3 regions of the Paenibacillus sp. J22P90 genome follow, and region 2 is predicted to be linked to each of the others. Evidence: riboswitches for the same ligand, from Rfam matches in the RefSeq annotation. Region 2 holds a riboswitch; each other region holds the start of a gene.
What was found. Region 2 has a riboswitch for cyclic di-AMP ahead of AC58UX_RS31455 (resuscitation-promoting factor). Riboswitches for the same ligand answer to the same signal wherever they lie in the genome.

Region 1 (10,904 bases), on a different contig from region 2:
TGGCGCCGATCGTCCTATCGGATTTACGGTGCTTCTCAGTGTATGTCTTGGCATATTTCTCGTGCTTGCCCTCATAATTTGCATAGATCTCATCCAAAATGATCCGGAAACAATCGTTGCTAAAGTAGAATATTTAGAGGAATATCGGTTACATATACGGAAACCAAATGGGAAGCTAATGAAAGTGCGTGTAAAAGCTACAGAATATGAACAATTCCATGTAGAACAATCGGTCGAATTGCTTATTGCCAAACGTACAAGTGCTTTGCTTTCGATCCACAGCTTGGATATTTAGAGCATAAGAAAAACCATAAACGGAGGATTTATGAATCGCTTTAGAAAAATATTTAGAAGTAAAATTGTATGGGCTATACTCATTCTCCTAGTATTTATGTACGTCAATAACACGTCGTTACTTGCCAAAGAGCGGAGTGGTGACCCTTTTCTAATGGCACATCGCGGGCTGGCACAAACGTTCCATATGGAGGATCTGAAGAACGATACCTGCACAGCTGAAAGGATCTTTGAACCAGAGCATCCCTACTTGGAAAATACGATTCCATCCATGCAGGCCGCATTTGATGCAGGAGCAGATGAAGTTGAATTTGATATTCATGTAACGAAAGATAATCAATTCGCAGTTTTTCATGATTGGACGCTGGATTGTCGGACGAATGTGAAAGGTCAGTCGAAGGATTACACGATGGCTGAGTTGAAAAAGGTGGATATTGGTTACGGCTATACGGCCGACAATGGAAAATCGTTCCCTTTTCGCGGTAAAGGGGTCGGTCTGATGCCTTCGTTAACGGAAGTGCTCACGCAATTTCCAACCAAAATGCTTCTCATCCATATCAAAACCGATGATCCCCATGAGGGGGACTTGCTGGTTGAAACGTTGGCGAAACTATCGCCAGAACGCAGGAACTTATTAACGATCTATGGCGGGAACTTACCAGTTGCCATTGTGAAGGAAAAATTGCCTGACATGCGGGTCATTTCAGTGGATACGATGAAAAGCTGTCTACTTCCATACCTTGCGTATGGCTGGACAGGAATTACGCCATCTGCCTGTGAACACATTCAGATACACATTCCAGAAAAGCTGGCGCCGCTGCTGTGGGGATGGCCGAATAAGTTTCTAAACCGAATGGATAGTGTGGATACCAGAGTTATTGTGGTAGGCGGGAACGGGACTGAGTTCTCAACGGGGTTTGATACGCCAGCGGATGTGGAACGGCTTCCGGCATCGTATTCTGGCGGCATTTGGACGAATCGGATAGATCGAATTGCTCCAGTATATAAGGAGAAAATGTGATAATTAGAAGGGCAACCCCAGTAGAACGATCTACTTGAGTGAAGCCCTTTTTTTCATGCACTCAATCTTCCTTATAAAAAGACGACCGAAAAGGTGTCAGCGCGGCAATGACGGCATCTCGAAAAACATCACTTCGCGTAATTCGCCCCTCGCTAAATAAACCGTATGCGCCCTCTTTGTGATTACTCCCAATGGTGCTGCTCAATTCATCAATGATATGACGCAGCTCAGTGCCGCCTTGCTTCAATCGCTCACCAATGTCATTGGGGATAGGGAAATATAGCCCTTTGCCCACGAAAAGCCGCTCACCGTCCCATGCCGCACATACCGAGAACAAATACCATTGTTGCGTATGAACCTCATCATAGGTAAGCCCACCTTCTAGACCAAGTCCAATCTCTGCGTCTGGCACGGCGATCAGCACTTGTTTCGCCCGATTAATCGCACCAAGGACGGTTTCATCTTCTGTCAAAGGCTGATCAGACACTCCGGAAGGGACAACGTGACAGATCGGTTCAATACCAGCAGCCAAGACAACAGCAGCTCGTTTGGCCTGATTGTGCGTACCTAGCGCAATGCGCATTTCATTTTTCATCAAAAAACAACTCCTCGTAATGTACTGCGGAAGAACGTGATAATAAGTATACCATGTTTCCATTTCACGTAAGGATGCTTAAAAGCAATTGGGGTGGTCGTATGTGGAAAGCTTGAGAATTCAAGCTTATTTTCTTTGTTTCAATACATTTCCAGTTTCGTTTGCGTCAAACAAGTAGATGGCGTGATACGAGGGGGAGCAGAGATGAAATTCAGGAATACTCGGATATTGATCGTATTGAGTTGTATGTTACTTAGTGCTTGCTCGGGTTCGAAGTACGATATTGACAAAGGAACGGCAAAAGGGGATGTCATTAATATTCATGGCAAAATTACGAATCTGGATCGTTTCAATCAATTTTTGACCAACGTGGAGGGACATGTTGAGAGTACGTTAAGGATCATGCAAATGACGATTGAAGGGGATCCGATTTTTTATGATTTTGTATATAAAAAAGAGAAGATATCCTATTCCTATGATAATTCAGCGGACCAACATGGCAGTAATCAACGGCTGAAAACGGAATGCACACGTATGATTTCTGAGAAAGTAGAAAGAGGTATTTCCTATAAGCTGGATGGTTGTAAGGATGCTGAGGTTGGGAGTACTTTTCATTTTATGGTGGCTGATTAATGGGTATTTGAGATTACAGAAGATAAAAATGGAAAATTTTGCGTCATGTTTTCACGAATATGCCATGTTACAATCGGTTAGATCCATTTTGGATCAAAAAACTAAGAAGGCCGAAGCTTTTTTGAAGCACGGGGGACCCAATCTTTGGGGTGAAGCCGCGAATTATGCGGCCGGGTGATTACTCTTTGATCCGAATCCGACAGCTAACCTCGCAGGCCGCAAAAAGGAGAGGTTTATTTTGAAACGTTACAAAAAGCTTGTGGTAACAGGTGCACTAGGTTTGAGCGTCCTTATGGGAGCAAATGCGGCGTTTGCTGCAACGGGAACACATACGGTAGCCGGGAACGATACCATGTGGAAAATTTCTCAAAAGTATGGCGTCAGCCTAACTACGCTGATCAAAGCGAATCCGCAGGTTGCCAATCCTAACGTGATTTGGTCCGGGATGAAGCTCAATATCCCTGGAAGCACGACGACACCTGCTGCGTCCAAACCAGCGGTTACACCAGCCCCAACGCAGACCACATTTGCGAGTCAAGTCGTGACTCTCGTTAATCAGGAACGAACGAAAGCTGGCTTGAAGCCTTTAACGAGTAACAACGCGCTTACCGCGATGGCTCTGGATAAAGCCAAAGACATGTACAACAACGGCTATTTTGATCATACGTCGCCAACGTACGGCTCACCTTTTGATATGATGCGCGCCTACGGGATTCAATATTCCTATGCAGGTGAAAACATCGCCAAAGGTCAACAATCCCCTCAAGCGGTCATGACCGCATGGATGAACAGTACGGGGCATCGTCAAAATATTTTAAGCCCTAATTTCACGCAAATTGGTGTTGCTTACTACAATGGTGAGTGGGTACAGGAATTTATAAGTAATTAATTATGAGGCAGCCTCCTTGGGGGCTGTTTTTTTGCGCAGAGGAAACTTGAGGGATATGTCGAATTGGACTCTGGATGAATCGAGAAAGCAGGAGGTTCAATGACTTAACCAACACATCATAGTTACTTAATATCTGACATAGGAGTAGTGTCATAATGACCATAATTAAAAAATGGCTATTTGGGATTGTAACCTGTTTCTTTTATATCTTTCTGTTTACTCTAGTGGATGTTTCTAACAGCGGATACTGCTTTGTATGTTGGTAAGGTTATTAATCAATTTGGAATAAAGCCAACCAATGCATTTGTTTTTATCTACTACATAATTGGAACCTTAATCACTATAGCATTTTGTATATTCAATATATGGGTTTATCGTAAGAAACGTATGATTTTCTGGTTATTGTTTATTTTACACGCCTATTATTTATATAAATTGTTCAGCATAGTCACTGACCCGAACCCAATAAGAGTTATTTCAACAGGCTTGTAATCAAAAGAAGCATGAGGTGCACATCGTGATTAAGATTTACACAGAAATCGAACTTGACGCAGCGATTGACGTTTGTTTTGACATGGCGCGGAATATTGATATTCATACGCAGACAGTTTGGCCGCACACGAAGGAGAGAGCGATAGCTGGCATAACTACAGGCTTGATAAATGGAGGGGATACGGTTACGTTTGAGGCGCGGCATTTTGGGATTAGGCAAAAACACAAATCTCTCATATCGGAATACGTTCGACCTTATCGTTTTGTGGATGAAATGCTGCAGGGTACTTTCAAAAGTATGAGGCATGAACACGAGTTTATTGATTTAGGAAATCGCACGTTAATGAAGGATACGCTATGTTTCGAGGCGCCAATGGGGTGGATCGGGTGGGTAGTGGAGCGAATCGTGTTGAAGAACTACATGATGAGATTCTTACAGCATAGGAATGCGCAATTGAAGATGCTAGTTGAAAAGGAACAAACCTAGAGGGCGCTATTTCGAGGTAATCCGTACCAACAAAAGAAGCCCGCAGACGCTTCACCACGTCCGACAGGCTTCCCTCACTCACTGAAACTTCGCTTCATACCTCGCTTTAAACGTCTGAAACATCCACAAATTCACGTCCCACAAGTCGGTCACCGGCTGCCGCGTAAAAGGAAGCACCTGCATATACGGCGGCGGTCCGAATTCCGGCGTGAACGTCATCGTCTCGGCTCCGGCATCGAAGCGTTGCTGACAGATCCTCAACCACAAGTCGATGAACGTCTCGACATGTCCGGCAAATTCAGGTGCCCGCGGGTCCGCTACTTGCGGCCCTTCAGGATACCCCACGCGCCCGTGGATATGGATCGCGCGCGCTAAGCTCAGCTGCACGTCCTCGTCCTCCGGACTCGGCATGCTCTCGCAGGCTGCGCACCAATGGCTAAAATCAGCGCCGATGCTGAGCGCCGGCAGCTGCTTTAACATAGCCGCCGTTTGCCACGGCGTAAAAAAAGCCCGCCCCCGATGCGTTTCATGCGCAATCGGGATGCCAATCTCTTGCTCGACGCGGAGCGCCTCTTCGAAGAAGCGCAGCTGCTCGTCAGCTGACATGCGATCGGCCGCGCTGTGCGAATTGATCAAAACAGGTCGCAGCTCAGCTGCGCGAAGCACTTGCTCACGGAAAGATCGTGAATGATCCCATCCGCGTGTCACGACTTGGGCAATAAACGACAAGTTCATGTCGTCTAATTCTTTTCGAAACTGCTTATCGGCAGTAGCATCGGAGGGAGGCGTGTACTCAACCCCGCAGTAACCTGCTGCTACAATCTGCTCTAACTTCCCCTGCCAGTTTCCGTTCCATTCCCATAGGGATTTGTATCCATATAATTTCATATGTTTATGACTCCTTATCCTTAAAAACCTAGAATATCTCTGAGTATAGGTCAGGAAGCGGGAGAAAAACTTATGATATCTTCAGCAAAAACCAACTTATTTTACCATGATAAATGTCGGTAGGCGGTGGGGGATAAATTCGTCCATCGTTTGAATTGTTTGCTAAATTGCGACAAATCCTTATAACCCAGCTGTTCTGCAATGTACTCGATAGAAAGTGTGGGGTCCATCAGCATCAGCTTGGCTTGACGAAGCTTGACCGTGCTTAAGTATTGACGCGGCGAGACATCATAGGCTTTGTGAAAAACGCGATTGCAATGCGTAGGACTATATCCGAGCTGCTTCGCGATAACGGTAATGCGGAATGGCTCCTGCCCCTTGGCCGTCGTTGCAGCTTCATGCTCAATCAGTGTGGCCAGCTTTGCGGCTAAGCCAGAATCTTCGTTAGGCTGGGGAGATGACTGTACGTCATCTACTAATAGTTCGCTCAACGCGGTGAAAATCCGAAAGGAAGCATGCATCGTCTGCAGCTTCAAGCTCAGTCCGCTGGAGGCGTTTGCACTAGCAATTTGAGCGAGATCCAGCAGGATCGGGCGGATAAGGCTCTCCATTTTGCTTCCAGAAGGATGCAGTGTTTGCCTAATTTGACTTAATTGCTGTCTGAGCCAAGGATCGGTGACCTCCAAATGTACACATACATAAGTCATCATACTTCCATCGACTGCGCCTAAGCTGGCATGCACCTCATTCGGAAGAATCCAGACCAAGTCACCCTGCTTCTGTACAAAATGTTTATCCCCGACACGCATTCGCTGCGAGCCCTCGATGACAAGATTTAGCTCAAACATAGGATGTTGATGCTCAGGAAAGGACCATTGCGCGTTGACCTTGCGGAGATGTGCGGCAAAAATCCGAAACGACGCCTGCACATCAGGCAGCATGCCGCCATGAACGGCATTTTCGAGTCCGCTGGGTAAAGGTTCTTGTTGTAAGATTTTCATCTATATAGCTCCTTTGAAAGGTTCATAGGCATTCTCTTACAATTACTATCTCACTTTAATAGGGTAGAAATCAAATGTTTCTTTTGTCCAAATGAAAGAGCGTATTGCCCATGGGTTCAGTGTTTCAATCGTCGTATAATAAGGGCAAATGATCGAGAGGAGCTTTCTGAGATGAAGAATCAATTTTTTAACGCACATCATTCGCCAGTAGGCGCATTCGCAAGCTTTACCCTTGGATTTCCTGGCAAAAGCGGAGGCTTCGATTTAGAACAAGCGCGTCCGCCGAAGCAAAATATATATATTGGTCTTGAATCCCCGGAAGGCGGCAAGTATGATGCGCTGCCTTTCTTTGAATATTCGGTTGAAGATGAAGCACAGCGCTATGATATCGAGAATCCGGATCCGAAGCCGAAGAAAAAGAAAACGGTGTTCCCTTTTGCCCAAGAAGAGATTCATAGAGATTTTAAAGTTAGCACAGATACATGGAAAGCGGGCGATTTGGAGTTTAGCCTGATTTCACCGACACAGTCGGTTCCAGATCCAGCAACAGCAAGTGATGATGAGCTTCGTTTAGCGCTAGTTCCAGCTGTTCTCGCTTCGATTACCGTGGATAATACGAAAGGTACCTCCTCCAGAAGAGTGTTCTTCGGGTATCAAGGGAATGATCCGTACAGTGCGATGCGCAGGTTGGATGATACGATGGAAGGGGCCGCGGGTGTTGGACAAGGTCGAATTACGGCAATTGTTTCGCGGGATCCAGAAGTGCGTTCGGGGATGTATTTCAGTATTGAAGATATTTTGAAAATGAAAATCGATGAAAACTTGACCTTCGGCCTCGGAACCGTTGGTGCCTTGTTCGCAGATACGCCTGCAGGTGAGAAGCGTACATATCAATTCGCGATTTGCTTCCATCGTGGGGGCATCGTGACTGCGGGTCGTGATGCATCATATACGTATGCACGTTTGTTCAAGAACATTGAAGCTGTCGCAGATTACGCTTTAGGTAACTTCGACAAACTAGCTGCATTAGCTCAAAGCGCAGATGCTGCCCTTGAAAACTCAACCCTTTCCGCAGACCAGAAGTTTATGCTTGCGCATGCGATCCGCAGCTATTATGGGAACACGCAGCTTTTGGATATGGATGATGAGCCATTCTGGATCGTCAATGAAGGCGAATATCGCATGATGAATACGTTCGATTTGACGGTTGATCAATTATTTTATGAGTTGGCTGTGAATCCTTGGACGGTTCGTAATGAGCTCGATATGTTCGTGAAGCGGTATAGCTACGAAGATAAGGTTTGCTTCCCTGGCGACCCTACCGAATATCCGGGAGGAATTTCCTTTACGCATGATATGGGGGTAGCCAATACACTTTCCCGTCCTAGTTATTCTGCTTATGAGTTGTACGGCTTGGACGATTGTTTCTCACATATGACACATGAGCAATTGGTGAACTGGACACTATGCGGCGCAACTTATGTGGCGCATACGAATGATCAAGCGTGGCTGCAAGCAAATCTCGAGATTTTTGACAAATGCTTAACGAGTATGCTCAATCGTGATAATCCGAATCCGGAGCTGCGCAATGGCATTATGTCCTTGGACAGCAATCGCACCATGGGTGGGGCGGAAATCACGACTTACGACAGCTTAGACGTCTCACTTGGCCAATCCCGTAACAATATTTATATGGCAGGCAAATGTTGGGCGGCTTATGTGGCAATGGAAACTATTTTTGCGCAAAATGGCAGAGAAGATCTGGCTCTTATCGCAAGCGAGCAGGCCTTGAAGTGCGCACAAACGGTGACTTCTTACGTAACAGAAGCTGGCTATATTCCAGCTGTTGTTGGCGAAGGCAATGATTCCAAAATCATTCCAGCCATCGAAGGCTTGGTATTCCCATACTTCACTGGCAATAAGGATGCTCTGGATGCGAATGGCCGTTACGGCTTTTATATCGAAGCCTTGAAAAAACATCTGGATGTTGTGCTTGTCCAAGGCACTTGCCTATTCGAAGATGGCGGTTGGAAGCTTTCCTCCACAAGTAATAACTCTTGGTTAAGCAAAATTTATTTGTGCCAATTTGTAGCGCGTGAAATTCTTAATCTGGCTTGGGATGAAAAAGGAGCAGCGGCAGATGCAGCCCACGTGGCTTGGTTGACGCATCCTACCTTGTCCATCTGGAGCTGGAGTGACCAAATTATATCCGGTGAAATTACGGGCAGCAAGTATTATCCGCGTGGTGTAACGAGCATTTTATGGTTACAAGAAACGAAGTAATCCCATTCGAGCAACTGAAGCTAATCGCTTTGGTTGCTTTTTTGTTGACACTATTTGTAAAATGGAAGGGATGAGCTTTGTCCGACTGGAGGAAGATGGAACGGATGACGAAAAAGGAAATATCCGCAGGCGGTGTCGTATACCGTAAACTAGGCGAAAATGTTGAAATATTACTCATCGTTGATCGTTATCGCAAGCTGGCTTTTGCTAAGGGGCGAATGGAAACAGGTGAAACGATTGAGCAGGCTGCTCTTCGTGAAATAAAAGAGGAAACCAATATTGATGGCAAGATCATTCTGCCTTTGACCATCAATTATTATCAATTTGAACATGCTGCTTATGGTCAGGTTGAGAAAGAGACCCATTACTTCCTAGTTGAGGCAATTAGTGGTGAGCTAAAAGCTCAAACAGAGGAAATCCGAGGCGTCCAGTGGCATAACGCGGCAGAAGCGTGGTCCTTACACAATCAGCATGGGTATGAGAATAATCGGGTTATTTTGAAAATGGCGCTAGAAAGCTTGGGATGTCTGAGTAATGAGAGCGACCACTAGTTATAATGAAAGCGTATAGATTTGGTTATGTGCTGATGACCATTTGGCTGATTTGGATGTTTTATGGTTGGAACAAATATAACGATATCGATGATGAAAATAAGATGTTTCAAATTTTGGGGTTGACTGTTTTGGGGCTTGTTCTTTTTCCGGTCTATTTTTTGAGTGTGTATGTAATTGGTGCTTTGGCGAGGAGAAAGAACTAGGTTGAAAGCCGAGGTGGACACCGTGAGTGTGGGCAGTATCGAGCAGGTGCTGGATGAAATCATTGACTCTGTGAAAATCAAATTTGGAATATAGGAGGCACAACCTTGAACCCTAAAAACGAATTGCCGCAGATGCATTTTGAGGATCAACTTGCTTTTGAGAAATGGCTTGCACTTCATCATCAGACTTCCCCTGGCATTCGATTACAAATTGCTAAGAAAGGCGCTCGGATCACTTCTGTTTCCTATGATGAGGCGCTGGAGAGCGCATTGTGTTACGGATGGATTGATAGTCAGAAAGAAAAGAAGGACGAGCAGTCATGGCTCCAACGCTTTACTCCTCGAGGTGCCAGGAGCATTTGGTCCAAAGTGAATAAGGACAAGGCAGAGATGCTGATTGCAAATGGCCGAATGCTGCCCTCTGGATTGAAAGCGATTGAAGTTGCCAAGAAGAATGGACAGTGGGAGAAAGCTTACGAATCGCAAAGTAATGCATCCATTCCTGAGGATTTTGCTTTGGAATTGGAGAGGAATAGCGAGGCCAAGGCGTTCTATGATACGCTGGATCGGCAAAATAAATATGCCATCACGTTCCGAATTCATACAGCGAAGAAGCAAGAAACGCGCGTGAAGCGGATTAAGGAATTTATTTTGATGCTGGAAAATGGGGAGAAGATTTATCCTTAAATAGGTGTGTATTTTCAAAACAGGAGTGGTTGAAACGAAATTATTATTTATTTGCAGCAGAAACAAGTGGAGAAGTTTAACAGCCGAGAAAATCTTTGATCAGCGAAATGATTACATCGTTAAATCCGCGGGTACAGAAGTAGGTGCAAGAATTCGTGTGACAGAAGGCCATATCGGATGGGCGGATCTTATTTTTGTTATGGAAAAGAAGCATCTAAGAAGATTAAAAGATAAGTTTCAATTGGAAATCGCAAATAAGCAGATTATTATTTTGGATATACCCGATGATTATCACTACATGGATGAAGAGTTAATTGAGATTTTGGAAGCAAGAGTATCTGAACACATCGAGATTTAAGCACGAAAGTATGGAGTTGATCAAAATGGAAATTAAAGTAATACCGAAAGAAGCCGCCTGGCAGCTGCGGCATCAGGTCATGTGGCCTGATAAGGATTTGGATTACGTCAAGCTAGATGACGATGACACAGGGATCCATTATGGACTCCATGTAGGAGAGCAGCTGGTCTCTGTTGTATCCCTTTTTATTGATGGTGAAGAGGCTCAGTTCCGGAAATTTGCTACAGCGGTGTCTCAACAGAACAAAGGCTACGGCACGCAACTATTGAATGTTTTGCTTCGAGAAGCGAGGAATACAGGTGTGAAGCGGATCTTTTGCAATGCAAGGGTCGAAAAGGCACCGTTTTATAATAAATTTGGATTGATTGAAACAAACAAAACCTTTGTTAAAAGTGACAAATACTATATCGTGATGGAACGATTGTTCCAAAGAGAGGGTACCGAACAACATGACGATAAAGCTTTATTATGATTCTGCCTATCAACAAGAATGGCAAACTACGATCCGCCAAAAGCTCG
Region 2 (10,904 bases):
GTTCAGCAGTGTTCCACCTAAAGGGAGAGTCGTAGACCTATGTACAGGTAATGGCGTCGTTCCCCTACTTTTATCCACACGTACCCGGGCAGAAATCTGGGGTGTAGAAATTCAGGAGCGTTTGGCAGATATGGCTGTGCGCAACGCCGAAATTAACGATCTATCCGAACGACTGCATATGCTCCAGGGTGATTTGAAAACGATTCACAAAACCTTGGGACATGGACAATTTGATGCTGTCACGGTGAACCCGCCTTATCTGCCTGTGCCCAATGGAGAGCAGAATAGCAATGTGCATTTTGCAGCGGCGCGTCATGAAATTCATTGCACGCTGGAGGATGTGATTGCAGCTTGTGCAAAGTTAGTCAAAGCAGGCGGAAAAGTTGCCATGGTGCATCGCGCTACACGTGTAGTGGACATCATCTGCCTCATGCGGCAGTATCGCATCGAACCGAAGCGAATTCGTTATGTACATGCGCGTGCGGGAGAAGAAGCGATGATGGTGCTGATTGAGGGGATGAAGGATGGTAAACCGGAAATCCGTACGCTGCCGCCTCTGATTGTATACACGGAGAACGAGGAATATTGCCAAGAGCTCAAAGATATTTATTATGGTGGCCGGAGCTCGCTTGAGTTCTCGTAAGCAGCATAACTGTAGGATTAATTTAAAGTGATGAGGGATTTACTGTGAGTTTGACGATACAGAAAAGCTACCGCGAGGATCATAGCGGTGCAGGCACGCTATACCTGGTTGCCACGCCGATCGGCAACCTAGAAGATATGACCTTCCGCGCGATTCGCACGCTGAAGGAAGTGAGCCTGATTGCCGCCGAAGACACGCGGCAAACACGCAAGCTGCTGACCCACTTCGAAGTCGCGACGCGACTGGTCAGCTATCACGAACACAACAAGCAAGCAAGCGGCCCGGAGCTGGTCCGCTTGCTGCTTGAAGGGCAGAGCATCGCGCTAGTCAGCGATGCCGGCCTTCCGGCCATCTCCGACCCAGGTTATGACCTGGTGCGGATGGCCGTAGAGGAAGGCGTGCCGGTGGTGCCCATCCCCGGCGCGAATGCGGCCCTGTCGGCGCTGATTGCATCAGGCTTGCCGACAGAGCGATTCTCCTTCGTCGGATTTCTCCCAAGGGAGAAAAAAGACCAGACGAAGTTGCTTGAAGGGCTGCAGCATGTGCAAGACACACTGCTGTTCTATGAATCGCCGCACCGCGTGGAGAAAACACTTCTGCGCATGGCGGAAGTGTGGGGGGCGGAGCGCAGGGTTTGTCTCGCCCGCGAGCTGACGAAGCGGTACGAGGAGTTTGTGCGAGGCACGATTGAGGAGTGCCTCGCGCACTTAGAGCAGTACCCGCCGCAGGGCGAGTACTGCGTGATCGCCGAAGGCGCATCCGACGCGGCCGTGCAGGAAGCAGCGGACGGTTGGTGGGAGGCGAAGACGCTCGGCGAGCATGTCGCCCACTACGAGGAGCGTGGGATCGATCGCAAGGAAGCGCTGAAGCTGGTCGCGACGGATCGAGGGTTATCAAAGCGTGATGTGTATAATGCGCTGTTGGAGCGTTAAGGGATGCAGCGTGAGCGCAGTTGGATTGGTTATTTGGAAATTGGAAATGAGAGAAGTTCTTCGAGGATGTGCGACCGCGTTTTAAAGGTTGTTTTTATCGCCAATTAGCAAGGTGTTTTCGGGAACCAAAAACTTATACTTTCTAATGTGGAAGGAAAAGGCCCCTTACGGGGCCGGATCCATGGATATGCTGAGGCGCAGACAAAAAAAGATCTCTAACCCGTGACCGAAGCCAACAAAGTTAGAGATGAAAGGAGATATGAAAAAGGTTAGAATTACCAATAGGATAAGTGCTACTTCTATTATATACTACTTTTCTTATTTTGTCACAGGTGTTGGCATTTCTGCTAAACAAATATGGCAAACAATTTTTCCTTTGAAATAAGATACGTTCTCCGCATTGCCACAGAAGATACAAGCAGGCTCATATTTCTTCAACATGATGCGCTCGCCGTCTACATATATTTCCAAAGCGTCTTTCTCGCCAATACCCAACGTGCGGCGCAGCTCGATTGGAATAACAACGCGTCCTAGTTCGTCCACTTTTCTAACAATTCCGGTAGATTTCATCATATATATAAAACCCCTTTCGATTTTATCAAATTTTTATCAAGATCGTCATGTTTCGACATTTACTTACGTCTAATGATACCAACGATTCCCAAAATAGTCAACCATATTTTCGCTTGAAAAGAGCTGATAAATGCCTGGATTCATAAATTTTGTGACAGGGTAAAAATCGGAAATGACGCTAGGAATAAGGGGTTGTAAGGAGTATATTACGTACTTTTCAAACTTAAACGGGTTGAGAAGTACTGGAAAAACAACGCTTGAGGAGTCGACAAATTGGAATTTGAAATTCGACACTAAACGACATTTTAAAGGGTTGTATGTCGAAAATGTCGAAATGTTTATTATTAGTTAGGGAGGTCGAAAGTGTATGAAGGAAGAGAAAGTGTTCAAAGATCCCGTTCATAAATACATTTATGTGCAGGATGATACAATTTGGGATTTAATAAATACCCGAGAGTTCCAACGATTGCGTCGCATACGGCAGCTAGGCACATCGTATTTAACTTTTCATGGCGCTGAGCATAGTCGTTTTTCCCACTCGCTTGGCGTTTACGAGGTTACTCGGAAAATAATTTCGCAATTCGAACGCAATCACTATGAGGATTGGCCGAAGGAGGAGCGTCTGCTCTGTTTGTGTGCTGCCTTGCTGCATGATTTGGGACATGGACCGTTCTCACATTCCATCGAAAAGGCGTTCGGCACAAGACACGAGGACTGGTCCTGCCGGATTGTGCTTGGAGATACAGAGGTGAATGAAGTGCTGAGCCGGGTCTCGCCTGATTTTCCGAAAAAGGTGGCTGGTGTCATTTGCAAATCGTATAGCGAAGAAATTGTGGTCAGTCTGGTGTCTAGTCAATTAGATGCGGATCGTATGGATTATTTGTTGCGCGATGCTTATTTTACAGGCGTTAATTACGGCACATTTGATCTGGAACGAATTCTTCGTGTCATCAGACCTTATAAAGGGCATATCGTTGTGAAAGAGAGCGGCATGCACGCAGTTGAGGACTATCTCATGTCACGCTATCAGATGTATTGGCAGGTGTATTTCCATCCGGTTACGCGAAGCGCGGAAATTCTTTTGCATAAAATATTTGCGCGCGCCAAGCATTTATATGAAGAAGGCTATACGTTCGGATTTATGGTGGAGCCGATTCTTCATTTGATTCAGAACAAAATCTCCTTGGAAGATTATTTGCTGCTCGATGAGTCCGTGATGCAAACGATGCTGACCTTTTGGAGTCAAGAGAAGGATGAGATGTTGGGGGATATGTGCAAGCGGTTCTTGGATCGAAAATTGTACAAATATAGCACCTTCGATGGCGATCAGGAGAAGTTGATTCAGCGTATGGAAATGGTAATGAGAGAGGTTGGCTTTGACCCAACGTACTATATGGAAATTGATTTCCCTTCGAATCAATCTTATGATGTGTACAGAGCTGGTGAAAATGATGATAATTTACCGATCCTCTTGTTGGATCATAAAGAGAACTTAACGGAAATCACACATCGGTCGGAAATTGTGCAATCGATTAGCGGTTTTCAAATGGGGAAACATCATGTGTATTATCCAGAGGAGCTGCTTGAGAGATTGAGTGCCGAGGATTATCCGGACATCTGGGGAATGTTAGGCGAGCAAGATTAAGCCAGTCATGTCAAAATTTTTACGAACACATATTCACTTACATAAGGGAGAACAATCATGCTCACAGATTCACATACACACTTGAATGCAGAACAATTTAAAGAGGATCAAGAAGAAGTTATTCAGCGGGCGCTAGATGCCGGCGTTACGAGAATCGTCAATGTCGGCTTTAACCGTGAAACGATTCCAAGCTCGATTGAGCTTGCGGAGAAATACGATTTTATCTACACCACAGTTGGCTGGCACCCTGTTGATGCGATTGATATGATGCCTGGTGATTTGGAGTGGATCGAGTCCTTGTGTCAACATGAGAAGGTAGTCGCAATCGGGGAGATTGGTCTGGATTATTACTGGGACAAGTCGCCGAAGGACGTTCAGCAGCGGGTATTTCGGGAGCAGATTCGCCTTGCGCGTAAGCTGGGGATGCCGATCGTGATTCATAATCGAGATGCACATCAAGATATTTTGACGATTCTAAAAGAAGAGAAAGCATCCGAGGTTGGAGGCATCATGCATTGCTTCTCGGGAAGCTGGGAAACGGCTAAGCAGTGTCTGGATATGAACTTCCATATTTCCTTTGGAGGCCCAGTTACATTTAAAAATGCCGTGCAACCGAAAGAGGTGTTGGCACAGGTGCCATTGGACCGTCTCTTAATCGAAACGGATGCTCCGTATTTAACGCCCCATCCTTTCCGCGGTAAGCGCAATGAAACCAGCTATGTTCGCTTAGTGGCAGAGACTGCCGCGGAAATTCGGGGAATGACGCTGGAAGAGTTAGCTGAAATTACAACGAACAATGCAATTCGGTTACTCGGCCTCAAGTAACGCGTTTTTCTTGAACTTCCGGCGTAGAACGACCCCGCACGCGAAAGAAATGAAGGCTAGGCCAAGCAGTGGAACTAGGAGATATAGAACTGGCGTTCCGATCATAAAAGGAATCGTCAGAATGACAAGCTCAACTGTCAGGGTTAACCAGATGATATAGGCTAAGGAACCTGCCTTGGCCTGAGATTCCAGAGGATACATATCGAGCCAGAACGTATAGCGGTGCGCACGCTCCAGAGACGTGAGCTGAACCATCGAAATGACAAGCGCGAGGAAAAGAATAACGCTCTTGGCTGTAACGGAATCGGATACGGCAATGGCTAGAACGCCAATGATCGTTAAACGAAGAACAATGGCGAATAGCTCAGTGCGTAGCAATGTCTTCATATATAAGTAGAGAAACGCCGAATCCTGTCGAAAGGGAATCATTCGAGTAAGCCCGCTGATCCAACCTCGGCGGGCTATTCGCGTTGGTAGCTGAGGGACATCTACGAACCAATTAAAGAAGGCGTAGAGTCTAGCTTGCTGTTGTTTCTCTCTGGCAATCAGGTAGTCCCATCCGATCACATATTTAGCAGTGGAACGGAAGGCAAGCAGCCAAACGAATACGAGAACTAGCGCTGCTAGACTGGCCCATAAGCTGCTGTAGTGAAATTGGATCGCAATGAGCGCAAGCGATGCTGCCCAGCGAAAGCTGACCGAGATGATTCTTGTTCGTTCTGCGGCAAATCGTCCTTCCTGCCAGCTCGCTAGCAGGTTTGCTATTTTTAATAGAAGTAATAGAGCTAGCATGAGTAAAAACGGTTGTGCATCGCTGCCTAAACAGTGATTATAAAGCGGCAGCAGTGTGACCCAAGCAAGGAATAACCACGAACCCTGAAGTGAAAAGCTGTACAGGAAGCTGCTGCGAAAATAGGTGCCCATTTCATGTTCAATTCGCAATAGAAACATCCGATCTGCGCTGCGGGTCAGTGTTCGTATGGGGCTCGAAGTGATGAGTGGAACGAGCACGAGCAGAACGATCCAAAGGTAGGGATAATCTGTCGGAAGATGCTGTAACTTTTTTGCATAATAATAGGAAAAAACGATGACAAGAAACAACAAAAAGCCGATAAAGTTACTGCGTGCAGCGTACTGCCAATACCCCATTGATTCCTTCATATAATGGTTGAAACGCTGCTTCCATAATGCATGTGTGTTAAATGCAGATGTAGTATCGGTCACGTGACTCATACCATTTCTCCTTGGACGAGCTTATAGAAGATGTCATCTAATGAAGCTTGAGGCAGCTCGGTTTGTGCGCGTAATTCGACTAAATCTCCCTGTGCCACCATATGCCCCTTGTGGAGAATGACATAGTTATCGCAATATTTTTCAATCGTAGACAAAATGTGTGAAGAAATGAGAAATGATGCGCCTTTTTGCTTCATTTTTACCATGAGTTCGAGCAAGGAGCGAATCGCTAACGGGTCGAGTCCGAGAAACGGCTCATCGATGATATATAGATTGGGCTCGATCAAGAACGCGTTCATGATCATGACCTTTTGCTTCATCCCTTTGGATAAATGACTGGCAAAGCTATTCAGCTTGTCCTTCATTTGGAACTGCTCTAATAGAGACTTGGAGCGTATCTCGTAATCCTCCTTGGAAATGCCGTAGGCCATCGCTGTTAGCTCCAGGTGTTCGCGGATCGTAAGCTCTTCGTACAACTCCGGACTTTCAGGTACATAAGCATATGTCGCTCGGTAGGGGATTGGATTTTCGGCTAGTGTTAAGCCGTTAATGCGAATGGACCCTTTTTGCGGTTGAAGCAGCCCGAGAATATTTTTGATGGTCGTACTTTTACCTGCCCCATTGAGTCCGATTAACCCCATCATTTCACCTTGGCGGATCGAAAAGGTAAGGTCATGAAGTACGGGCTTATTGGGTAAATAACCACCGAATAAAGCGTTTACCTGTAAGATGGGACCCATCTCAATTGCCTCCCTAAATAGCAAATTATTGGTATTTATTGCATGAATACTTCCAGAATCATTATAAACAAAATTGCATTTTTAGCCTAGTTTTGGTCATTATATACTGAAAAATCGAGTTTACGTACGTTAAAGTTAGATACATGTAGATATAAGTGGGTTATATGTGATAAATAAACGAAATTTAAGCGATTTAGCCCTTTTTAACGGGTGTTAATCCCTTTACAGGTTGAGATTAACAGCGTAATATACTTTTCATAATAACTTAATATCCAATTTGCCAATTTTCCATTCGCTGAGTTCCAAATGTGGAAACGGGGGAACCACTGCAAGCTTAATTAGCATTCCGATGCCGTTAAGTAAGCAGAGAGTAACAGGGGTGAATCATGGACGTCAAACAAGCAGTTTGCGTCTACGTAGGGCGACTCTCACGTCCGAATCCGTCAGCTAACCTCGTAAGCGTAAGAGAGGTAACGATTGTCGTGCGTGCTATTTGTATTTCACTATGCAAACTAAGCCAGCGAGAAGAGTCCTCTTCTTGCTGGCTTTTTGTCCTCATAAAAGGGTTTTACACAGATCAGATGACATAAAATGACCCGGAATTCATAGGATGTTGATAGGTAAAAGGGGGGGACGAACCAGATTCAGCAAGCAACAAAGCTGATGATGGAGCGTGTTAAGTTAAACTAAAAACCTTAGTCGCGTCAAATTTAATCATGCTGTAACCTGGCGGCGAGGCTTTGAAGGAGGACCGAAGAAGTGGGCAGTATCTCAATTAGCGAGACCCATGTAAAACGATCATCCAGCATGTCCTTCGCATTGCGATGGAAGCATGAAAACTTGCGTTTGATTTTAAGCCTAGCTATAATCTCAATCGCAATGACTTTCATGTTTTTGGTGTTGTTGTACGGAACGGCTACCAAGAGCGTATCCGTGGTTGTGAATGGACAAGAAACTGTTGTGCACACGAAGCAATGGGTCCTGCAACGCCTACTGGATGAACAAGCCATAACGATTGGTGAACACGATGAAATTTCAGCTGCACTCACGACCAAGCTCAAGGGTGGAGACAAAATTGTCATCGAGCATGCCTCACCAATTCAATTGACTGCTGATGGAAAGACCACCACTGTTTACACAACTGCAAGAACGGTAGAAAGTGCATTGCAACGTTTAAATATTGCACTTGGGGAGAACGATCGCATCACTCCCGAACCGACGGCCGCACTTGGCACAGGCGATGAAATCAAGATCGTCCGTGTGACCAAAGAGACGGAGGAAGTCTCTGAACCGATCGCATTTGAGACAGAGAAAAAGAATGACGCATCTTTACTTAAAGGGAAAGAGCAAGTTGTCCAAGAAGGTAAAGAAGGCGTTCTGGTGAAGAAGAAAGAAAAGACTTTCGAGGACGGAGTTTTAGTCGCGGAAGCAGTTGTGGGTGAAGCAGTACAAACAGAAAGTGTTAAAAAAGTAGTATCGGTAGGCACGAAAAATCCGGTCGTTGTTCTCTCCGCCTCTTCACCGAGTGTGGATGAGGTATCCAAGAACGGTGTAACCTTCGGCTACAAGCAAATTCTCAAAAACGTGAAGCTCACTGCGTATTCAGCGGATGTAGCATCTACAGGTAAAGCTGCAGGTGCATCAGGGTATGGTAAAACCTACACAGGCACTACCGTAACTGAAGGTCGTACGATTGCAGTTGACCCGAAGGTGATTCCACTCGGTTGGTGGGTCTACATTGAAGGTATTGGTTTCCGACGTGCCGAGGATATTGGCAGTGGCGTGAAAGGCCAAATGATCGATGTATACTACGAAGATCATGCTTATGCGAATAAATTCGGAACGAAACAAGGGTACACGGTGTATGTCGTTGGCCCAACAAAACCGTCCCAAAACTAGCGTGTAAACGGTAGGTGGGTCGGGAACACTAGATCATACACGTAGCTTGGCATATGCCTGCGCGAAAGAAGAGGAGACCCCTCTTCTTTTTCTGCGTACTAGGGTATTAGGGTATTAAGGTATTAAGGTATTAGGGTATTAAGGAAGGGAACCGCAGATGATAAAAGAGATGATCGTTGTGGAAGGCAAAGACGATACAGCTGCCATCAGGCGGGCTGTGGAGGCGGATACGATTGAAACAGGCGGCTCCGCCATCGGACAAGCCGTACTCAAGCGGATTGCGTTGGCCCAGCAGCGTAGAGGCGTCATCATTTTTACGGATCCGGATCACGCAGGTGAGCGGATTCGCAAGATCGTGGCAGCCAAGGTCCCTGGCTGCAAGCACGCCTTCATCACGCAGGAGCAAGCTGCGTATAAGGGTGACATTGGCGTCGAGAACGCGACGCCGGAGACGATCCGCCAGGCGCTGCAGAGCCTGCGGACAGAGTACAACGCAGCGGTCTCGCAGCTGACGATGGAGGATTTGATCGCAGCTGGCCTCATCGTCCATCCGGATGCGGCGGCTCGCCGCTTGGCAGTTGGCAACGCGCTGGGCATTGGGTATTGCAACGGCAAGCAATTTTATAAGCGCTGCGCGATGTTTCAGATTTCGCGCGAGGAATTCGAGGCGGCGCTGGAGCATTTGAATTGAATCGTGAATTTCACGAGAACTTACAATAACGAGAACCTATAGATAACGAGGTCTATCCTATGACAATATCCGGACAAGAAGTGATTGTAACCGCAGAGGATGTAGCCACACCGAGTAAAACGAAGCAAATTATTAAGAAAAATGGTCTTGTGCTGAAGAAAAGCTTAGGCCAGAACTTCTTGATTGACCAAAATATTTTGAGCAAAATCGTCATGGCCGCTGAGCTTGGCCCTACGAAAGCTGCGCTTGAGATCGGCCCCGGCATCGGCGCGCTCACACAACAGCTAGCCAAGCTCGCTGGACGCGTGCTGGCTGTCGAGATCGATCAGCGTCTACTGCCCATCCTGGACGAGACGCTGGCGCCATACCCCCATACGACTGTCGTTCATGGGGATATCTTGAAGACCAACCTGCCGGAGCTGTTCCGGCAGCATTTTGAAGGCGTGGATGGCGTCAGCGTTGTCGCCAACCTGCCTTACTACATCACGACGCCGATCATTATGAAGCTTCTCGAAGAGAAGCTTCCGCTGGAGAATATCGTCGTGATGATCCAAAAAGAAGTGGCCGACCGCATGGCGGCGCGTCCAGGCACCAAGGATTACGGCAGCCTTAGCATTGCCGTGCAGTTCTACTGCGAGCCGGAGCTCGTCACGATCGTGCCTCGCACCGTCTTTGTGCCGCAGCCGAACGTCGATTCCGCCGTCATCCGACTGCGTGTGCGTCAAGCGCCGCCTGTCGAGGTGGCGGACGTGGACTTCTTCTTCGCTGTCGTCCAGGCGTCCTTCGTTCAGCGTCGCAAAACGCTTTATAACAACCTCGCGGCGAGGTTCTTTACCAAAGAGAACAAGCCTGAGCTGGAAGCTTTGCTGAACAGCGTACAGATCGAGCCTTCGCGTCGCGGTGAAACGCTTAGCATGGAAGAGTTCGCGCGCTTGTCAACGGCGCTTCGTGCGCACGGCTGCAAATAACCCGCACCAAATGCCTAGTCTTGCCATAGGATACCCCTAGGAGGGGATTTGTGCGATGAGGCAAGGAGATTATGTAACTCGTATTTCCTATGGCGGAGACGTCGTGTTTAAAATTGAACGAATTGAGCATCTCAAGGCGATTCTGCGAGGTGTTGATTTTAGGCTGCTAGCGGATGCGCCGCTTTCGGACCTGACAAAAACGAGTTTTAAGGAGGACGTGGATCATCCGCGATCGAGTTCTCCTGAGTTTCGTGAGTCGTTGCGTCGGTTAGCGGTATCCCAGGTGCAGCTGCAGGAGAAGAATCAGCAAGCCATCAACCTTAAACAAAAGCCTCAAACGAATCATAATAGTTATTTTGAGGTGCCGGGCAGGGTGCTTCATCTGGACGGCGATCCAAGCTATCTGCGCAAATGTATGCAGCTCTACGGCGAATTACGTGTGCCGGCAGAGGGTTTTTTCGTTCCTGAGGTGCAAATGGCGGAGGCGCTGCAAAGACTGCTTCCTCAATATAAACCGGATATTGTCGTTATCACGGGTCATGATGGCATTTTGAAAAATCGGCAAAGCGTTAGCCCGAGCAATCTGTCGAGCTACAAAAACTCGCAGAACTTTGTGAATGCGGTGCGAGCGGCCAGGCAATATGAGAGGAATCGTGATTCCTTAATCATTGTGGCAGGCGCTTGTCAGTCGCATTTTGAAGCGTTACTACGGGCTGGGGCTAATTTCGCAAGTTCACCTGCTCGTATTCTCATTC
Region 3 (10,904 bases), on a different contig from region 2:
GGAAAATAAAAAACGGAATCGCGAAAAATTGCGGCACGATAATCGGTTTAAACGACGACAGCCAACCTAGCTTGGCAAACATCACGTATTGCGGAATGATCGTAACGTCATGCGGCAGCATCATGGTCATCATCATGCAGGTGAACCAAATATTTTTACCGACAAAAGGAATACGGGCAAACGCATAGGCTACCAGCGCAGAGCTTACGACAGCTCCGATCGTGGACAATATAACGATATAAAAAGAGTTAAGGAAGAACGTCGTAAAGGTGTTTCCTGCGAAGCCTTTCCACCCTGTCACGTAATTTTTCCAAGCGATACTGCTCGGAATTAGACTATAAGCATTTGAAAATATTTCGTCGTTCGGTTTAAGCGAGCTGGCAATCAGCCAAAGAATCGGATAAATCATAACCAGTGCCAAGGCGCCAACCACGATATGATAGCCATACGGCTTTAAGCTCTTTTTTAAGCTGATAGTCGTCATGTTCTCAATCTCCTTTTGATTCGTAATGGACCCAATACTTGGAGGTTTGGAATAGCAATAGCGCGATGAGGCCGACTAGCAGCAGCATGACCCATGCCATCGCAGAGGCGTAACCCATTTCGTAGAACTGGAAGGCTCTGCGGTATAAGTACAAGGAATAGAGCAGTGTATTATCGAGCGGCCCGCCTTCTCCACGGGAAATAATGTAGGCAGGTGTGAATGTCATAAAGGCAGAGATCGTTTGCATGATGAGGTTAAAAAGAATGATCGGGCTAAGCAGCGGCAGCGTGATGTTGAAAAACTGGCGAGTTTTATTCGCGCCATCCACGCCAGCTGCTTCGTAGTAGGATTGCGGAATATTTTTGAGTCCGGCAAGAAAGATCAACATCGAGGATCCAAACTGCCATACGGATAGTGCAATTAGTGTCCAAAGCGCCGTGCCGGGATTACCGATCCATGAGGTATCTGAATGTATGCCAATTACTGCAAGCAAGGAATTTACCAAGCCCTTGTCGCCAAAAATTTGCGTCCACATGATCGAAACGGCAACGCTGCCCCCGATGAGGGAAGGCAGGTAAAAGGAAGAACGGTATACGCTGATACCTCTAACGGCTTTGTTCAACAACATCGCGACGGCGAGAGCGAACATCAATCTGAAAGGAACGCTAGCAAGTACATAGGTTAATGTGACGCCAACTGATTTCCAATATTTATCGTCAGCCGTAAACATCTTCTGATAGTTATCGAAACCGATGAAATTAGGAGCTTCGAATAAATTGTAATCCGTAAATGAATAATAGAAGGAAGTGCAGATTGGAAATAATGTGAAAATAAGAAAGCCTAGTATGAACGGTGAGGCAAACACATAACCGACCATGTTGTCGTTATAGCGCAGCTTATTCATGGTTATTCAACCCCTATACGTATGATCTAAGGTGTGGCTAGGCAACTCCCAGCGTCCCTTCTCTATCTTTATTATAGGGTTGTTCCAGGCCAGCCAGAAGGCAAAAAACCGTTCATTTTGTTTAATTAACCGAGTTATAAAATCGGACTTTCAGCACTTAATTACATGTTAAAAAAGCTCCTACTTGACGATTGTCGAGTAGGAGCTTTTCTCTATTATTTTTTGTTTTTCGCTAAGATAGCTGTAGCTTCCTTACGGAATTTAGCTGCGCCTTCCTCAACGGTTAGCTTCTTATACAAAATTTGTTCTGCTGTATCTTTGAGCAATTTATCAACTTCAACGGCACCTACTGGGTTCGGGGGATCCATTTGAGAGCTGTTTTTCTCTGCCCAAGCTACATATTCAAATACTTTCTTTTGTTCAGGCGTCAAGTCAGGCATCAATGCTTCCTTCACTTTGGAGGAAACTGGTACACCGCGCTCGCCTTTAATGATTTTATTTGCATCGATATCATTAATGAGGAAGTCAACGAAGCGAACTGCTTCTTCCTTCACTTTAGAGGACTTCGCAACTGTCCAGTACATACTTGGCTTCAGGAACAAAGCTTTGTTCTGGCTCCAACCTGGAACAGGAAGGATATCCAGCGAACGCTTCGCAGCCGTATTCAAAAGTATGAATTGGTTGGACCAGCCATTGGACGATACGGCATTGTTAAGTACCATTTCATCGTCTTCCGGTGTTCCTTTCTTCTGAGCCACTTTATCCAAAGGAAGCAGGTAGCCGGAATCGTACCATTTTTTGTACATCGTATAGAATTCGACGAATGGCTTATCATCCGTGTAGCCTAGGGATGCACCGTCGGCACTGTACATTTTTTGACCTTTACCTCTGAGGAAGAACGGGAAGTAAACATCATGACGAAGTTCAGATGCAAGCAATTTGCCTTTCGCCTTCAACTGAGCGCCAATTCCATCCCAATCCGCTAATGTCCAATCTTGTTTCACAGTAATACCGGCATCTTTCAGCATTTGCGGGTCAACCGTCGATTGAAGGGCATTAGAGCCTGCGTTAATCGCTACAAGCTTGCCGTCTACTTTACCACCAGACAGATTGTTCTCACTGATGTCTTTTACATTAAGTACGCCATTCTTCGTGTAGGAGTCGAAGTCTTCCAACTGACCTCTGCCACCATATTGTGTTAAATACGAAATATCCATTTGGAATACGTCCGGCAAACCGTTTGCAGCTGCCTGTGGTGCAAGCTTCTTCCAGTAATCATCGAAAGCTGCATATTCGGATTCGATTTTCACGTGTGGATTTTTTTGCTGGTAAAGCTCAATTACTTTCAGTGTATAGTCGTGGCGAGCTTGTCCGCCCCACCAAGCAACGCGAAGTGTAACCGGATCTTTCTTCGCTTGAGCCGTTGGCGCTGCACTAGCCGCTGGGCTCGCACTGCTATCCGTGCTGCTCTTCGTGCCTGTGCTTCCGCATGCTGTTAGAAAGAGTGCAGCTGATAGAACAGTGATCATAACCTTTTTCATCTGTATATCCTCCCCAATTTGCAATCGTTTTCTTTACACTGCTATTATCTCTCCTGAAGAAGGAAAGGTTAATCAAAAATACCGTTAATTTTGTTTAAAATGCAGAGGGTCCTATAATGAATAATTATTGAAGCAAAATGTCAATATTGTCAAACACATAGAGTAGATGGAAGTTAAAGGGACTTCATTTGTAATTTACTAAAACAATTAATAATTTCTTTACTTCTCAAAATCTAGCATTCCCTTTATACTAATAGATGGGTTTATTAACCAACGTTCTATTCATATATAGGAGGAATTGTTAACACATGAAAAAAACATTCACTACTCGCCTCACTGCGCTCGCGCTTGTAACCGTTCTCACTAGCTCTTTCGCTAGCAGTCTAGCATTTGCCGAAACAGCCGCACCTTCTTCTCCCGTTTCAATGAAATCAGATATGCGTCTTGCCATCGATAACGGCGTTGTAGAGGGCTACGGGGATACAGACTATCGTGGTGCTAATGCTGCTACTCGCGCTGAAGTGGTCACTATGATTAACCGAGCTGCGAAGCTGCAAAGTGCAGATGCTGGTTCTGTTGCGTTCACGGACCTTGCGACTTGGCAAAAACAAGCGGTTGCGAATGCCGTTGCAGCGAAACTCATTAGCGGCTTTGCTGATGGTACGTTTGATCCGAATGCTGCCGTGACTCGTCAAGAGCTTGCAGAATTAATCGTTAAAGTCGTAACTGGCGGCCAACTGCCACAAGTGAATGAGAATGTGTTGAACTACTTCAAAGACTCTTCGTCCATCGCGAAAGAATCCCGCCCATATGTTGCCTATGCTGTCATTAGCGGAATTTTCACACCTACCCTCGACGGTAACTTCAACCCTACTGCTGAAGTAACGCGTGATGAAGTAGCTAAGGCGCTTAAGCCTATTTTATTTAAAGTGGTTGATATTTTAACAACCAATGATATTCACGGTAAAATTGAAGTCGGCTTCGACAAAAAACGTAATCAAGGTCAAGGCGGTATCGAGACACTTGGCGGTATCGTGTCCGATTTCCGTGCTGTCAATCCCAAAGGAACAGTCGTTGTTGACGGCGGTGACGCTTGGCAAGGTACGCTGATTTCCAATACAACGAATGGCCAATCCGTAATGGATACGATGGCGCAAGTGCAATACGATGCTGCGGCAATCGGAAATCATGAGTTTGACTTCGGCCGTGACGTTCTGATCGACAATATTAAGAAAGCTAAATTCCCTATTCTCGGGGCTAATATTATCGATGATCAAACAGGTAAACGCGTTGACTGGACACAGCCCTATGTCATTGTTGAAAAAGATGGCCTAAAAATCGGCATCATCGGCTTCGCAACGCCACAAACGACGACAACGACGAAATCAACAAACATTAAAGGTCTTTCCTTCGTAAATCCAGTTCCTTTGGCGAAAGAATTGTCAGATGAGCTTCGCGCGAAAGGCGTCGATATCATCATGGTTACTTCCCACCTACCTGGAGAGCAAAACCAAAAGTCTGCTGAAATCATTAGTGAGCTTGCTGATCTGGCAAAAGGTACTGGCAATGGCACCCTAGATGCCATTGTTGGCGGTCATTCCCACATGCGTGTTGCCGGTATTGTGAATGGCATTCCTGTTGTTGAAGCTCAAAGCTGGCTATATGCGGTTGGACACATTCAACTGTTTGTAGACAAAACTACAAAGCAAGTCGTTTCCTCCAATGCAAGCTTGTTAGAAACATATACAAACCTAACGACAGCTGACGCGAAAATTCAGCAAGCCGTTGAAGAATATAAAGCCAAGATTTCGGCGAAATCGGGCGAAGTAGAAGTCGTAGTTGCTGAGCCGCTAAATCGTAAATCTTTCCGTTTTGCTACGAATGGCGGGGCTGACCGCGATGGCGCAACACAGTTAGGAAACAGTATCACGGATGCTATGCGCGCTTCTGAGAAATCCGATATAGCGTTCACGAATATTGGCGGTATTCGCACGGATATCGACAAAGGCGAGCTAACCTATGGTGAAATGTTCGAAGTACTTCCTTTTGGCAATTACAACGTAACAGGGACAATGACTGCTGCACAAATTAAAAAAGCACTCGAAGTTACGGACAAGTACACAAGTCTCCCAGCTATTCAATTCTCAGGTTTGAAAGTTGAATGGGATAACACAAAGCCACTTGGTGAGAAATATTCCAAAATCACTTTAGTAGATGGCACTCCGATCTATGTCGATGGCAAGTTTAATACAGACCGTACATTCAAAGTGACAACCAATGATTTCATGGCTACTGGCAGTGGCGATGGTTTTACGGTTTTTGGTGAAGTAAAGGATTGGAAAGATGGCGCCATCATGCTAGATGCATGGGTGAATCACGTTAATTCCCTGAAAGCCGCTGGTAAAGAGTTATCTGTCCAAGACGATGGTCGCGATGTGCGTTTGGATTTGAAGAAATAAGCTATCATAATCATTATTCATCTCATTAATGAAGAAAGACCTTTACCGCATCCAACTATGGATAGGGTGAAAGGTCTTTTTTAACTCTATACGTGCAAATCCCGCTTCTTAAAAGAAACATAAGTAACAACCGTTAGCACAGCAATGACGACTGCCGAAATAATCACATACACGGCATCAAATCCACCGCCATACATGATATTTTTTGCCTCATAATATTTAAACGGGGTTACATATTTCAAAAATGCCAGCTTCTCATTAAAATCAATGGCAATTGATAAAATGAACGTGATGAGCATGATGCCTGTTGCAAGCGAGGCCGCCTTTTTGGAATTTTTATTAACGGCTGCAATAGCGGTACCAATGACCAGAAAAAGCAGCTGCAAAATAAACATACCCAGCATGACGATCGAGATGTCACCATTGACAGCCTCGCCTTTACTGTAAGCCCCAACAATCAACATACTCGAAATCCATGACACGAGATTAAAAATAAGGATGTTCACAAAAGCGCTCAGCAGCTTCCAACTGATGATTTGATTCCTGGACAATGGCTTCACGAATAAAAACTCAGCCGTCTTATCCCGCTCTTCCTTCGCGATAATGTTGGCCCCAAGCATTGCCGCATGGATCGTAGCCATCAACAAGAAATATAGAACCAGGATGCCGAAATAGCCGCTAGCTTTTGATAAATCTAACGCACCACCACCCATGATGACTTGGAGGGACTTTGGCATTTCTGCCATTAGATCATTAATCTGTCCGTTGGCTGCCGTTGCTTGATACTTATTCATACCACTGGCCACTAGAAAAATAAGCCCTAAGCTCCAGAAAATCATCGATTTCCGATACGTTTTCAGTTCTCTCCAAAAAATATTCACTAGCTGTTCCCCCCTCTCACCCGCAGTTATACGGCATGAACATCCTTTTTCGTATAGATGAAGTAGCTGGCTGCAATCGAAACGATGATAATCGCGATGGCCGCAATGACATAAGAGGCTTCATAACTGGCATGCGCGAGCATGTATTTCCCACTAAAATATTTAAATGGCGAGAAATATCGTTTGGCTCCCTCCCCATCTACGGCAACGATCATTCCGATTACGAAAAAGGCAAACACCGTACCAAGACTGACGGATAAGACGGCTTTTATTTTAGAAAACACGACTGAAACAATGAATCCAATAGCTAGAAACATCAGCTGGATAAACAGTAATGTGAATGAAATCAATAGAAATACGTTCACATCAAAATCAACCGTTTTGACTTGAAGCGCCATTAGATAGGCTGCAATGATATAGATCACACAGGTTATTATTAATGAAACAACTGCCGCTAATAGCTTGGAAGTCAATATTTTCGTCCGTGTGACGGGCTTCGTAAGAAGAAAGTCTGCGGTTTTCTCACGAACCTCTTTGGAGAGTATTGACGTTCCCAAAACCATGGCTTGAATGGCTCCGCAAAGCGTAATGTACATAAAGATATACATATAGAACCCAAGTAAGGTACCAAACGTTTCAATTTGAATACCTAGCGCTTTCCTGACACCTTCTGGATACCCCTCTAATATCTTGGAGAATTCAGCAAAATCCTTAGAGACCGAAGGAAAAAGGGATAAGAATAAGACGATGACAGCAATTAAGGAGCACGTCCACGTGATCGTAGATTTCCGGTAAGCTCGCAATTCATGAAGGAATATATTCATTCCGTGTTAAGCCTCCTTCTCGTAGTAGTGCATAAAGATCTCCTCTAGATCAGGCTCTTCGATCCACAGATTTTCGATTTCTATCTCCGCAATTTTTCGCATCACTTGATTAATGTTGCCTTTAAATAAGAAGCTGGTTGTCTGTCCTTGGACATCAATGTTATTGACCCCGGTCATTTTGAAAAAATGAGGGTCGAGCGCTTGCGCCGTGTCAATTTTGAACCGCTTGAAATTGTTTTCTTTTAACGTGCTGATTTTCTCAACCGTCACAATCCTGCCTTCCTTAATAATCGCGACACGATCGCATAATCTCTGTACTTCACTCAAAATGTGAGAGGAAAAAAGAATCGTTGCTCCCCTTTTATTCTGTTGTTCGAGCAATTCGAAAAACTTTTGCTGCATGAGCGGATCCAGTCCGCTTGTCGGCTCATCCAGGATGATGAGCTTCGGATCGTGCAGCAGCCCTTGGACAATGCCCACCTTCTTTTTGTTGCCCAAAGATAGATCATCGATTTTTTTCGTAACATCCAAATTCATAATTTCGGCTAACTCATGGATTCGTTTCGTGCAATCTTTCTTGTAAAAGCTAGCCGAATACTTGAGCAGGTCGATCACTTTCATGTTGTCATAGTAAAAAACTTCCGACGGCAAGTAGCCGATTTCCTTCTTAATTTCAGGCGCAAACTGGATGCAGTCTTTTCCGAAAATTTTGGCACTGCCGCTCGTTGGAAAAATCAGAGACAGCAGCGTTCGAATCGTGGTTGATTTCCCTGCCCCATTCGGTCCAATAAACCCAAAAATCTCCCCTTCTTCGATTGTAAAACTAACATCCGTAATACCTCTTGCATTCCCATAGGTTTTGGTCAAATTATTGATTTCAATAGCATGCATAGTATAGCCTCCTTGTAGCATTTATGTAACTTTTTGGGTTGATGGCATGCAAAAAGAAGCCCTAAGAGCAGAGAATCTCTACTCTCGGACTTCTTGATCATAACGAAGGCGAGGGTGCGGTTCTCTCTCAATGCACTTACGAGGTTAGCTGTCGGATTCGGACTTGAGAGCGTCCTACCTAATGCTTGTGAGCATCAGGATTCACCCCATGAAACCATGTGTTGCTTGAATGGCTTCGGTTGGTTCCCCCGTTTCCCAATTGGGAATTAAGTGGTTTCTTTTTACAAAAAATCAACTTGTCGTAATGAATCTTACGCCGATCTTTATCGAATGTAAAACGTGTATTCGCCTTTAATTATTGCAGATTTGACTTTGGCAGTCGATGAAAGCGCATTCATAGTAGAGTGACGTTGATTATCCCCTACTTTTCTGCTTATTAGTGCTTCTTAGGAATTAAGCATTATACAGCCGCCGATACTCCTGTGGCGTCAGTCCGGTATGCTCACGGAAACGCGCAATAAAGTAGCTGCTCTGGGAAAAACCAATATGCTCGGCCACTTGTTTAATTGTCCATTCGGTAGACATGAGCAGCTGCTTAGCTACAACAAGACGAGATTCAAATAGCCACACCATCGGGGTCCGCCCCATTACTTCGTGAAACATCCGGCTAAAATAATAAGTACTGAAGCCTGCCTGCTCGGCCATCTGCAAAAGCGTTAGTGGCATCGTGCAGTGCATACGAATGTATTCCGCAACCTCTCTCATTCGAGCACGCTTATCCAGTATTGTCACTGTTCCATGCGTCTCCGCACGTAAGGCAAGCTCAGCAAGCAGTTCATAGAGTTTTACGGCCAATTGCACCTCGTTCCCATCATGAGGCGATGCCAGCTCCAATAATCCCTCAGTCAGTTGTGTGAGCTTAGCTAAATCACTATACGTAAACAACCACACAGCTGAAGTGCCTTGATCGTTCAACAGCCTGTCGAGTCCCTCACCTGCAAGATGTACCCAGAATACTTGCCAGGGATCGTTCGGATCTGCCCGATACTCCTGCTCAAGACCCGCCCCGTAATAGAAGCCTTGTCCTGCTTCTAGACAAAATTCCTTCCCGTTTGCTTTAATATAGCCTTTACCGCTTAACACGATATGCAAATTGGCTTGTTGCAACTGCCCCTTAAACCGCCGCTCCTGATGTTCGGGGAATTTCGCATATTGGCCAATCATATCCGGATACACCGTGTAGTGTTTGTACATTGGCTCCGGTAATACATAGTGAATTTTCATGTGTCCTCCAAAACGCAAGAATCTGATACATGGGGCAAAATGTTAATATATACATAATATTATAAAGAAATATAATGAGTACATAAAGGATTTTAAATAACAATAAATTACTATGTCAATAGAAATGAGGATGTTGTTACTTATGGAAAAGACCATTCCAGGCGACAAATTTGATCTAGGCGTGTGCTACTACCCTGAGCATTGGGCGGAGCAACTATGGGCAGATGACTATAGGAGAATGCGGGAAATCGGCTTCACCATCGTGCGAATGGGTGAGTTTGCATGGAATATTTTTGAACCTGAAGAAGGGGTTTATGCCTTTGATCTATTCGACCGCGCGATTGACCTTGCTCACGAACATGGGCTGAAGGTCATTCTCGGCACTCCGACGGCAACTCCTCCCGCTTGGATGAGCTATAAATACCCAGAAATTCTGAATGCTACCTATGAAGGTGTGCAGTTTCAGCATGGGGTGAGACGTCACTACAATTACAGCAGCTCTGTTTATCGCGACTATTGCGCGAAGATTACCGAAGCTATGGCAACTCATTATGCGAACCACCCTGGCGTCGTAGGCTGGCAAATCGACAACGAGCTTAACTGCGAGGTAAATGTCTTCTATGCGGAGGCAGATCATGCCGCGTTTCGGAAGTGGGTACAGGAGAAGTATGGTACCTTGGACGCTTTGAACCAGGCATGGGGTGCCGTCTTCTGGAATCAGAGCTATTCGGATTGGGAGCAAGTGCACTTAACTCGCCCTGCGCCTAGTAAATCCGCTAACCCTCATCAAGCACTGGACGAAAAGCGATTTATCTCGGATAACACCATATCCTTCGCTCGTTTGCAGGCAGACATCTTGCGTGAGCTAGCACCAACTCAGTGGATCACAACTAACGGCATGTTTGGTCATCTAGATAGCCATGCCATGACGGATGAACTGCTGGATTTCTTCTCTTTCGACTCGTATCCGAACTTCTCAACCATTTGGAGCGATGCCGATCGGGAGAATCCACTCATGGACCGCAGCAATTCCAACCAGCTCACCAAGGTACGTTCGATCTCCCCCACTTTCTGCATTATGGAACAGCAATCAGGCCCTGGCGGTTGGGTGAACCGGATGGGACAACCTGCACCTAAACCAGGCCAAATGCGATTGTGGACTTATCAGTCTGTTGCTCATGGGGCGGATATGGTTCTGTTCTTCAGATGGCGAACGGCAACTTTTGGCACGGAGATTTATTGGCATGGCATCAACGATTACCATAACCGTTCCAACCGAAGGGTTGCCGAAGCCGCAACAATTGGCCGAGAATTAGGGAAAATCGGGGAGGTTATTGCTGGATCTCGTTTCACAGCGGAAGTGGCCATTTTACACGATTATGATAATGAATGGGATGGCGAACTTGACCTCTATCATGGTCCTCTAACAGGCGAGAGTGAATACAGCTGGGGGAAAGCTCTACAGTTCAGCCATATTCCTTACGATTATTTATATGTACAGAACAAGACTATCCTAGATGACCTTACTCGTTATAAAGTACTCATCTACCCGCATCCAGCCATTATGTCAGAGGAAACGGCTGAGCTGCTGAAGCAGTATGTAGCAGGTGGAGGCAAGCTTATTTTCGGAGCACGC

Region 1: another riboswitch for cyclic di-AMP. It lies ahead of safA (SafA/ExsA family spore coat assembly protein); the one in region 2 lies ahead of AC58UX_RS31455 (resuscitation-promoting factor).
Region 3: another riboswitch for cyclic di-AMP. It lies ahead of AC58UX_RS26835 (ABC transporter ATP-binding protein); the one in region 2 lies ahead of AC58UX_RS31455 (resuscitation-promoting factor).

The regions. Positions count from the first base shown of each region.
Region 1 is NZ_JCAUAY010000004.1:365,569-376,472, reverse strand. Features, by position in the region: gene AC58UX_RS16005 (hypothetical protein) at 1-295, shown strand, start outside; gene AC58UX_RS16000 (glycerophosphodiester phosphodiesterase family protein) at 326-1,315, shown strand; gene AC58UX_RS15995 (DUF84 family protein) at 1,377-1,910, opposite strand; gene AC58UX_RS15990 (DUF4362 domain-containing protein) at 2,115-2,543, shown strand; cyclic di-AMP (ydaO/yuaA leader) riboswitch at 2,642-2,776, shown strand; gene safA (SafA/ExsA family spore coat assembly protein) at 2,782-3,432, shown strand; gene AC58UX_RS15980 (SRPBCC family protein) at 3,950-4,411, shown strand; gene AC58UX_RS15975 (sugar phosphate isomerase/epimerase family protein) at 4,490-5,299, opposite strand; gene AC58UX_RS15970 (helix-turn-helix transcriptional regulator) at 5,401-6,300, opposite strand; gene AC58UX_RS15965 (glycoside hydrolase family 52 protein) at 6,472-8,583, shown strand; gene AC58UX_RS15960 (NUDIX hydrolase) at 8,688-9,134, shown strand; gene AC58UX_RS15955 (hypothetical protein) at 9,140-9,340, shown strand; gene AC58UX_RS15950 (YdeI/OmpD-associated family protein) at 9,446-10,027, shown strand; gene AC58UX_RS15945 (low molecular weight protein tyrosine phosphatase family protein) at 10,053-10,385, shown strand; gene AC58UX_RS15940 (GNAT family N-acetyltransferase) at 10,411-10,857, shown strand; gene AC58UX_RS15935 (alanyl-tRNA editing protein) at 10,835-10,904, shown strand, end outside.
Region 2 is NZ_JCAUAY010000017.1:44,188-55,091, reverse strand. Features, by position in the region: gene AC58UX_RS31490 (tRNA1(Val) (adenine(37)-N6)-methyltransferase) at 1-643, shown strand, start outside; gene rsmI (16S rRNA (cytidine(1402)-2'-O)-methyltransferase) at 688-1,575, shown strand; gene AC58UX_RS31480 (AbrB/MazE/SpoVT family DNA-binding domain-containing protein) at 1,894-2,148, opposite strand; gene AC58UX_RS31475 (HD domain-containing protein) at 2,516-3,793, shown strand; gene AC58UX_RS31470 (TatD family hydrolase) at 3,851-4,618, shown strand; gene AC58UX_RS31465 (ABC transporter permease) at 4,601-5,851, opposite strand; gene AC58UX_RS31460 (ABC transporter ATP-binding protein) at 5,848-6,591, opposite strand; cyclic di-AMP (ydaO/yuaA leader) riboswitch at 6,875-7,068, shown strand; gene AC58UX_RS31455 (resuscitation-promoting factor) at 7,351-8,490, shown strand; gene rnmV (ribonuclease M5) at 8,648-9,181, shown strand; gene rsmA (16S rRNA (adenine(1518)-N(6)/adenine(1519)-N(6))-dimethyltransferase RsmA) at 9,241-10,149, shown strand; gene yabG (sporulation peptidase YabG) at 10,205-10,904, shown strand, end outside.
Region 3 is NZ_JCAUAY010000010.1:70,715-81,618, reverse strand. Features, by position in the region: gene AC58UX_RS26865 (carbohydrate ABC transporter permease) at 1-484, opposite strand, end outside; gene AC58UX_RS26860 (carbohydrate ABC transporter permease) at 489-1,388, opposite strand; gene AC58UX_RS26855 (ABC transporter substrate-binding protein) at 1,604-2,929, opposite strand; gene AC58UX_RS26850 (5'-nucleotidase C-terminal domain-containing protein) at 3,238-5,388, shown strand; gene AC58UX_RS26845 (DUF2705 family protein) at 5,475-6,269, opposite strand; gene AC58UX_RS26840 (ABC transporter permease subunit) at 6,296-7,093, opposite strand; gene AC58UX_RS26835 (ABC transporter ATP-binding protein) at 7,100-7,984, opposite strand; cyclic di-AMP (ydaO/yuaA leader) riboswitch at 8,102-8,267, opposite strand; gene AC58UX_RS26830 (AraC family transcriptional regulator) at 8,438-9,268, opposite strand; gene AC58UX_RS26825 (beta-galactosidase) at 9,411-10,904, shown strand, end outside.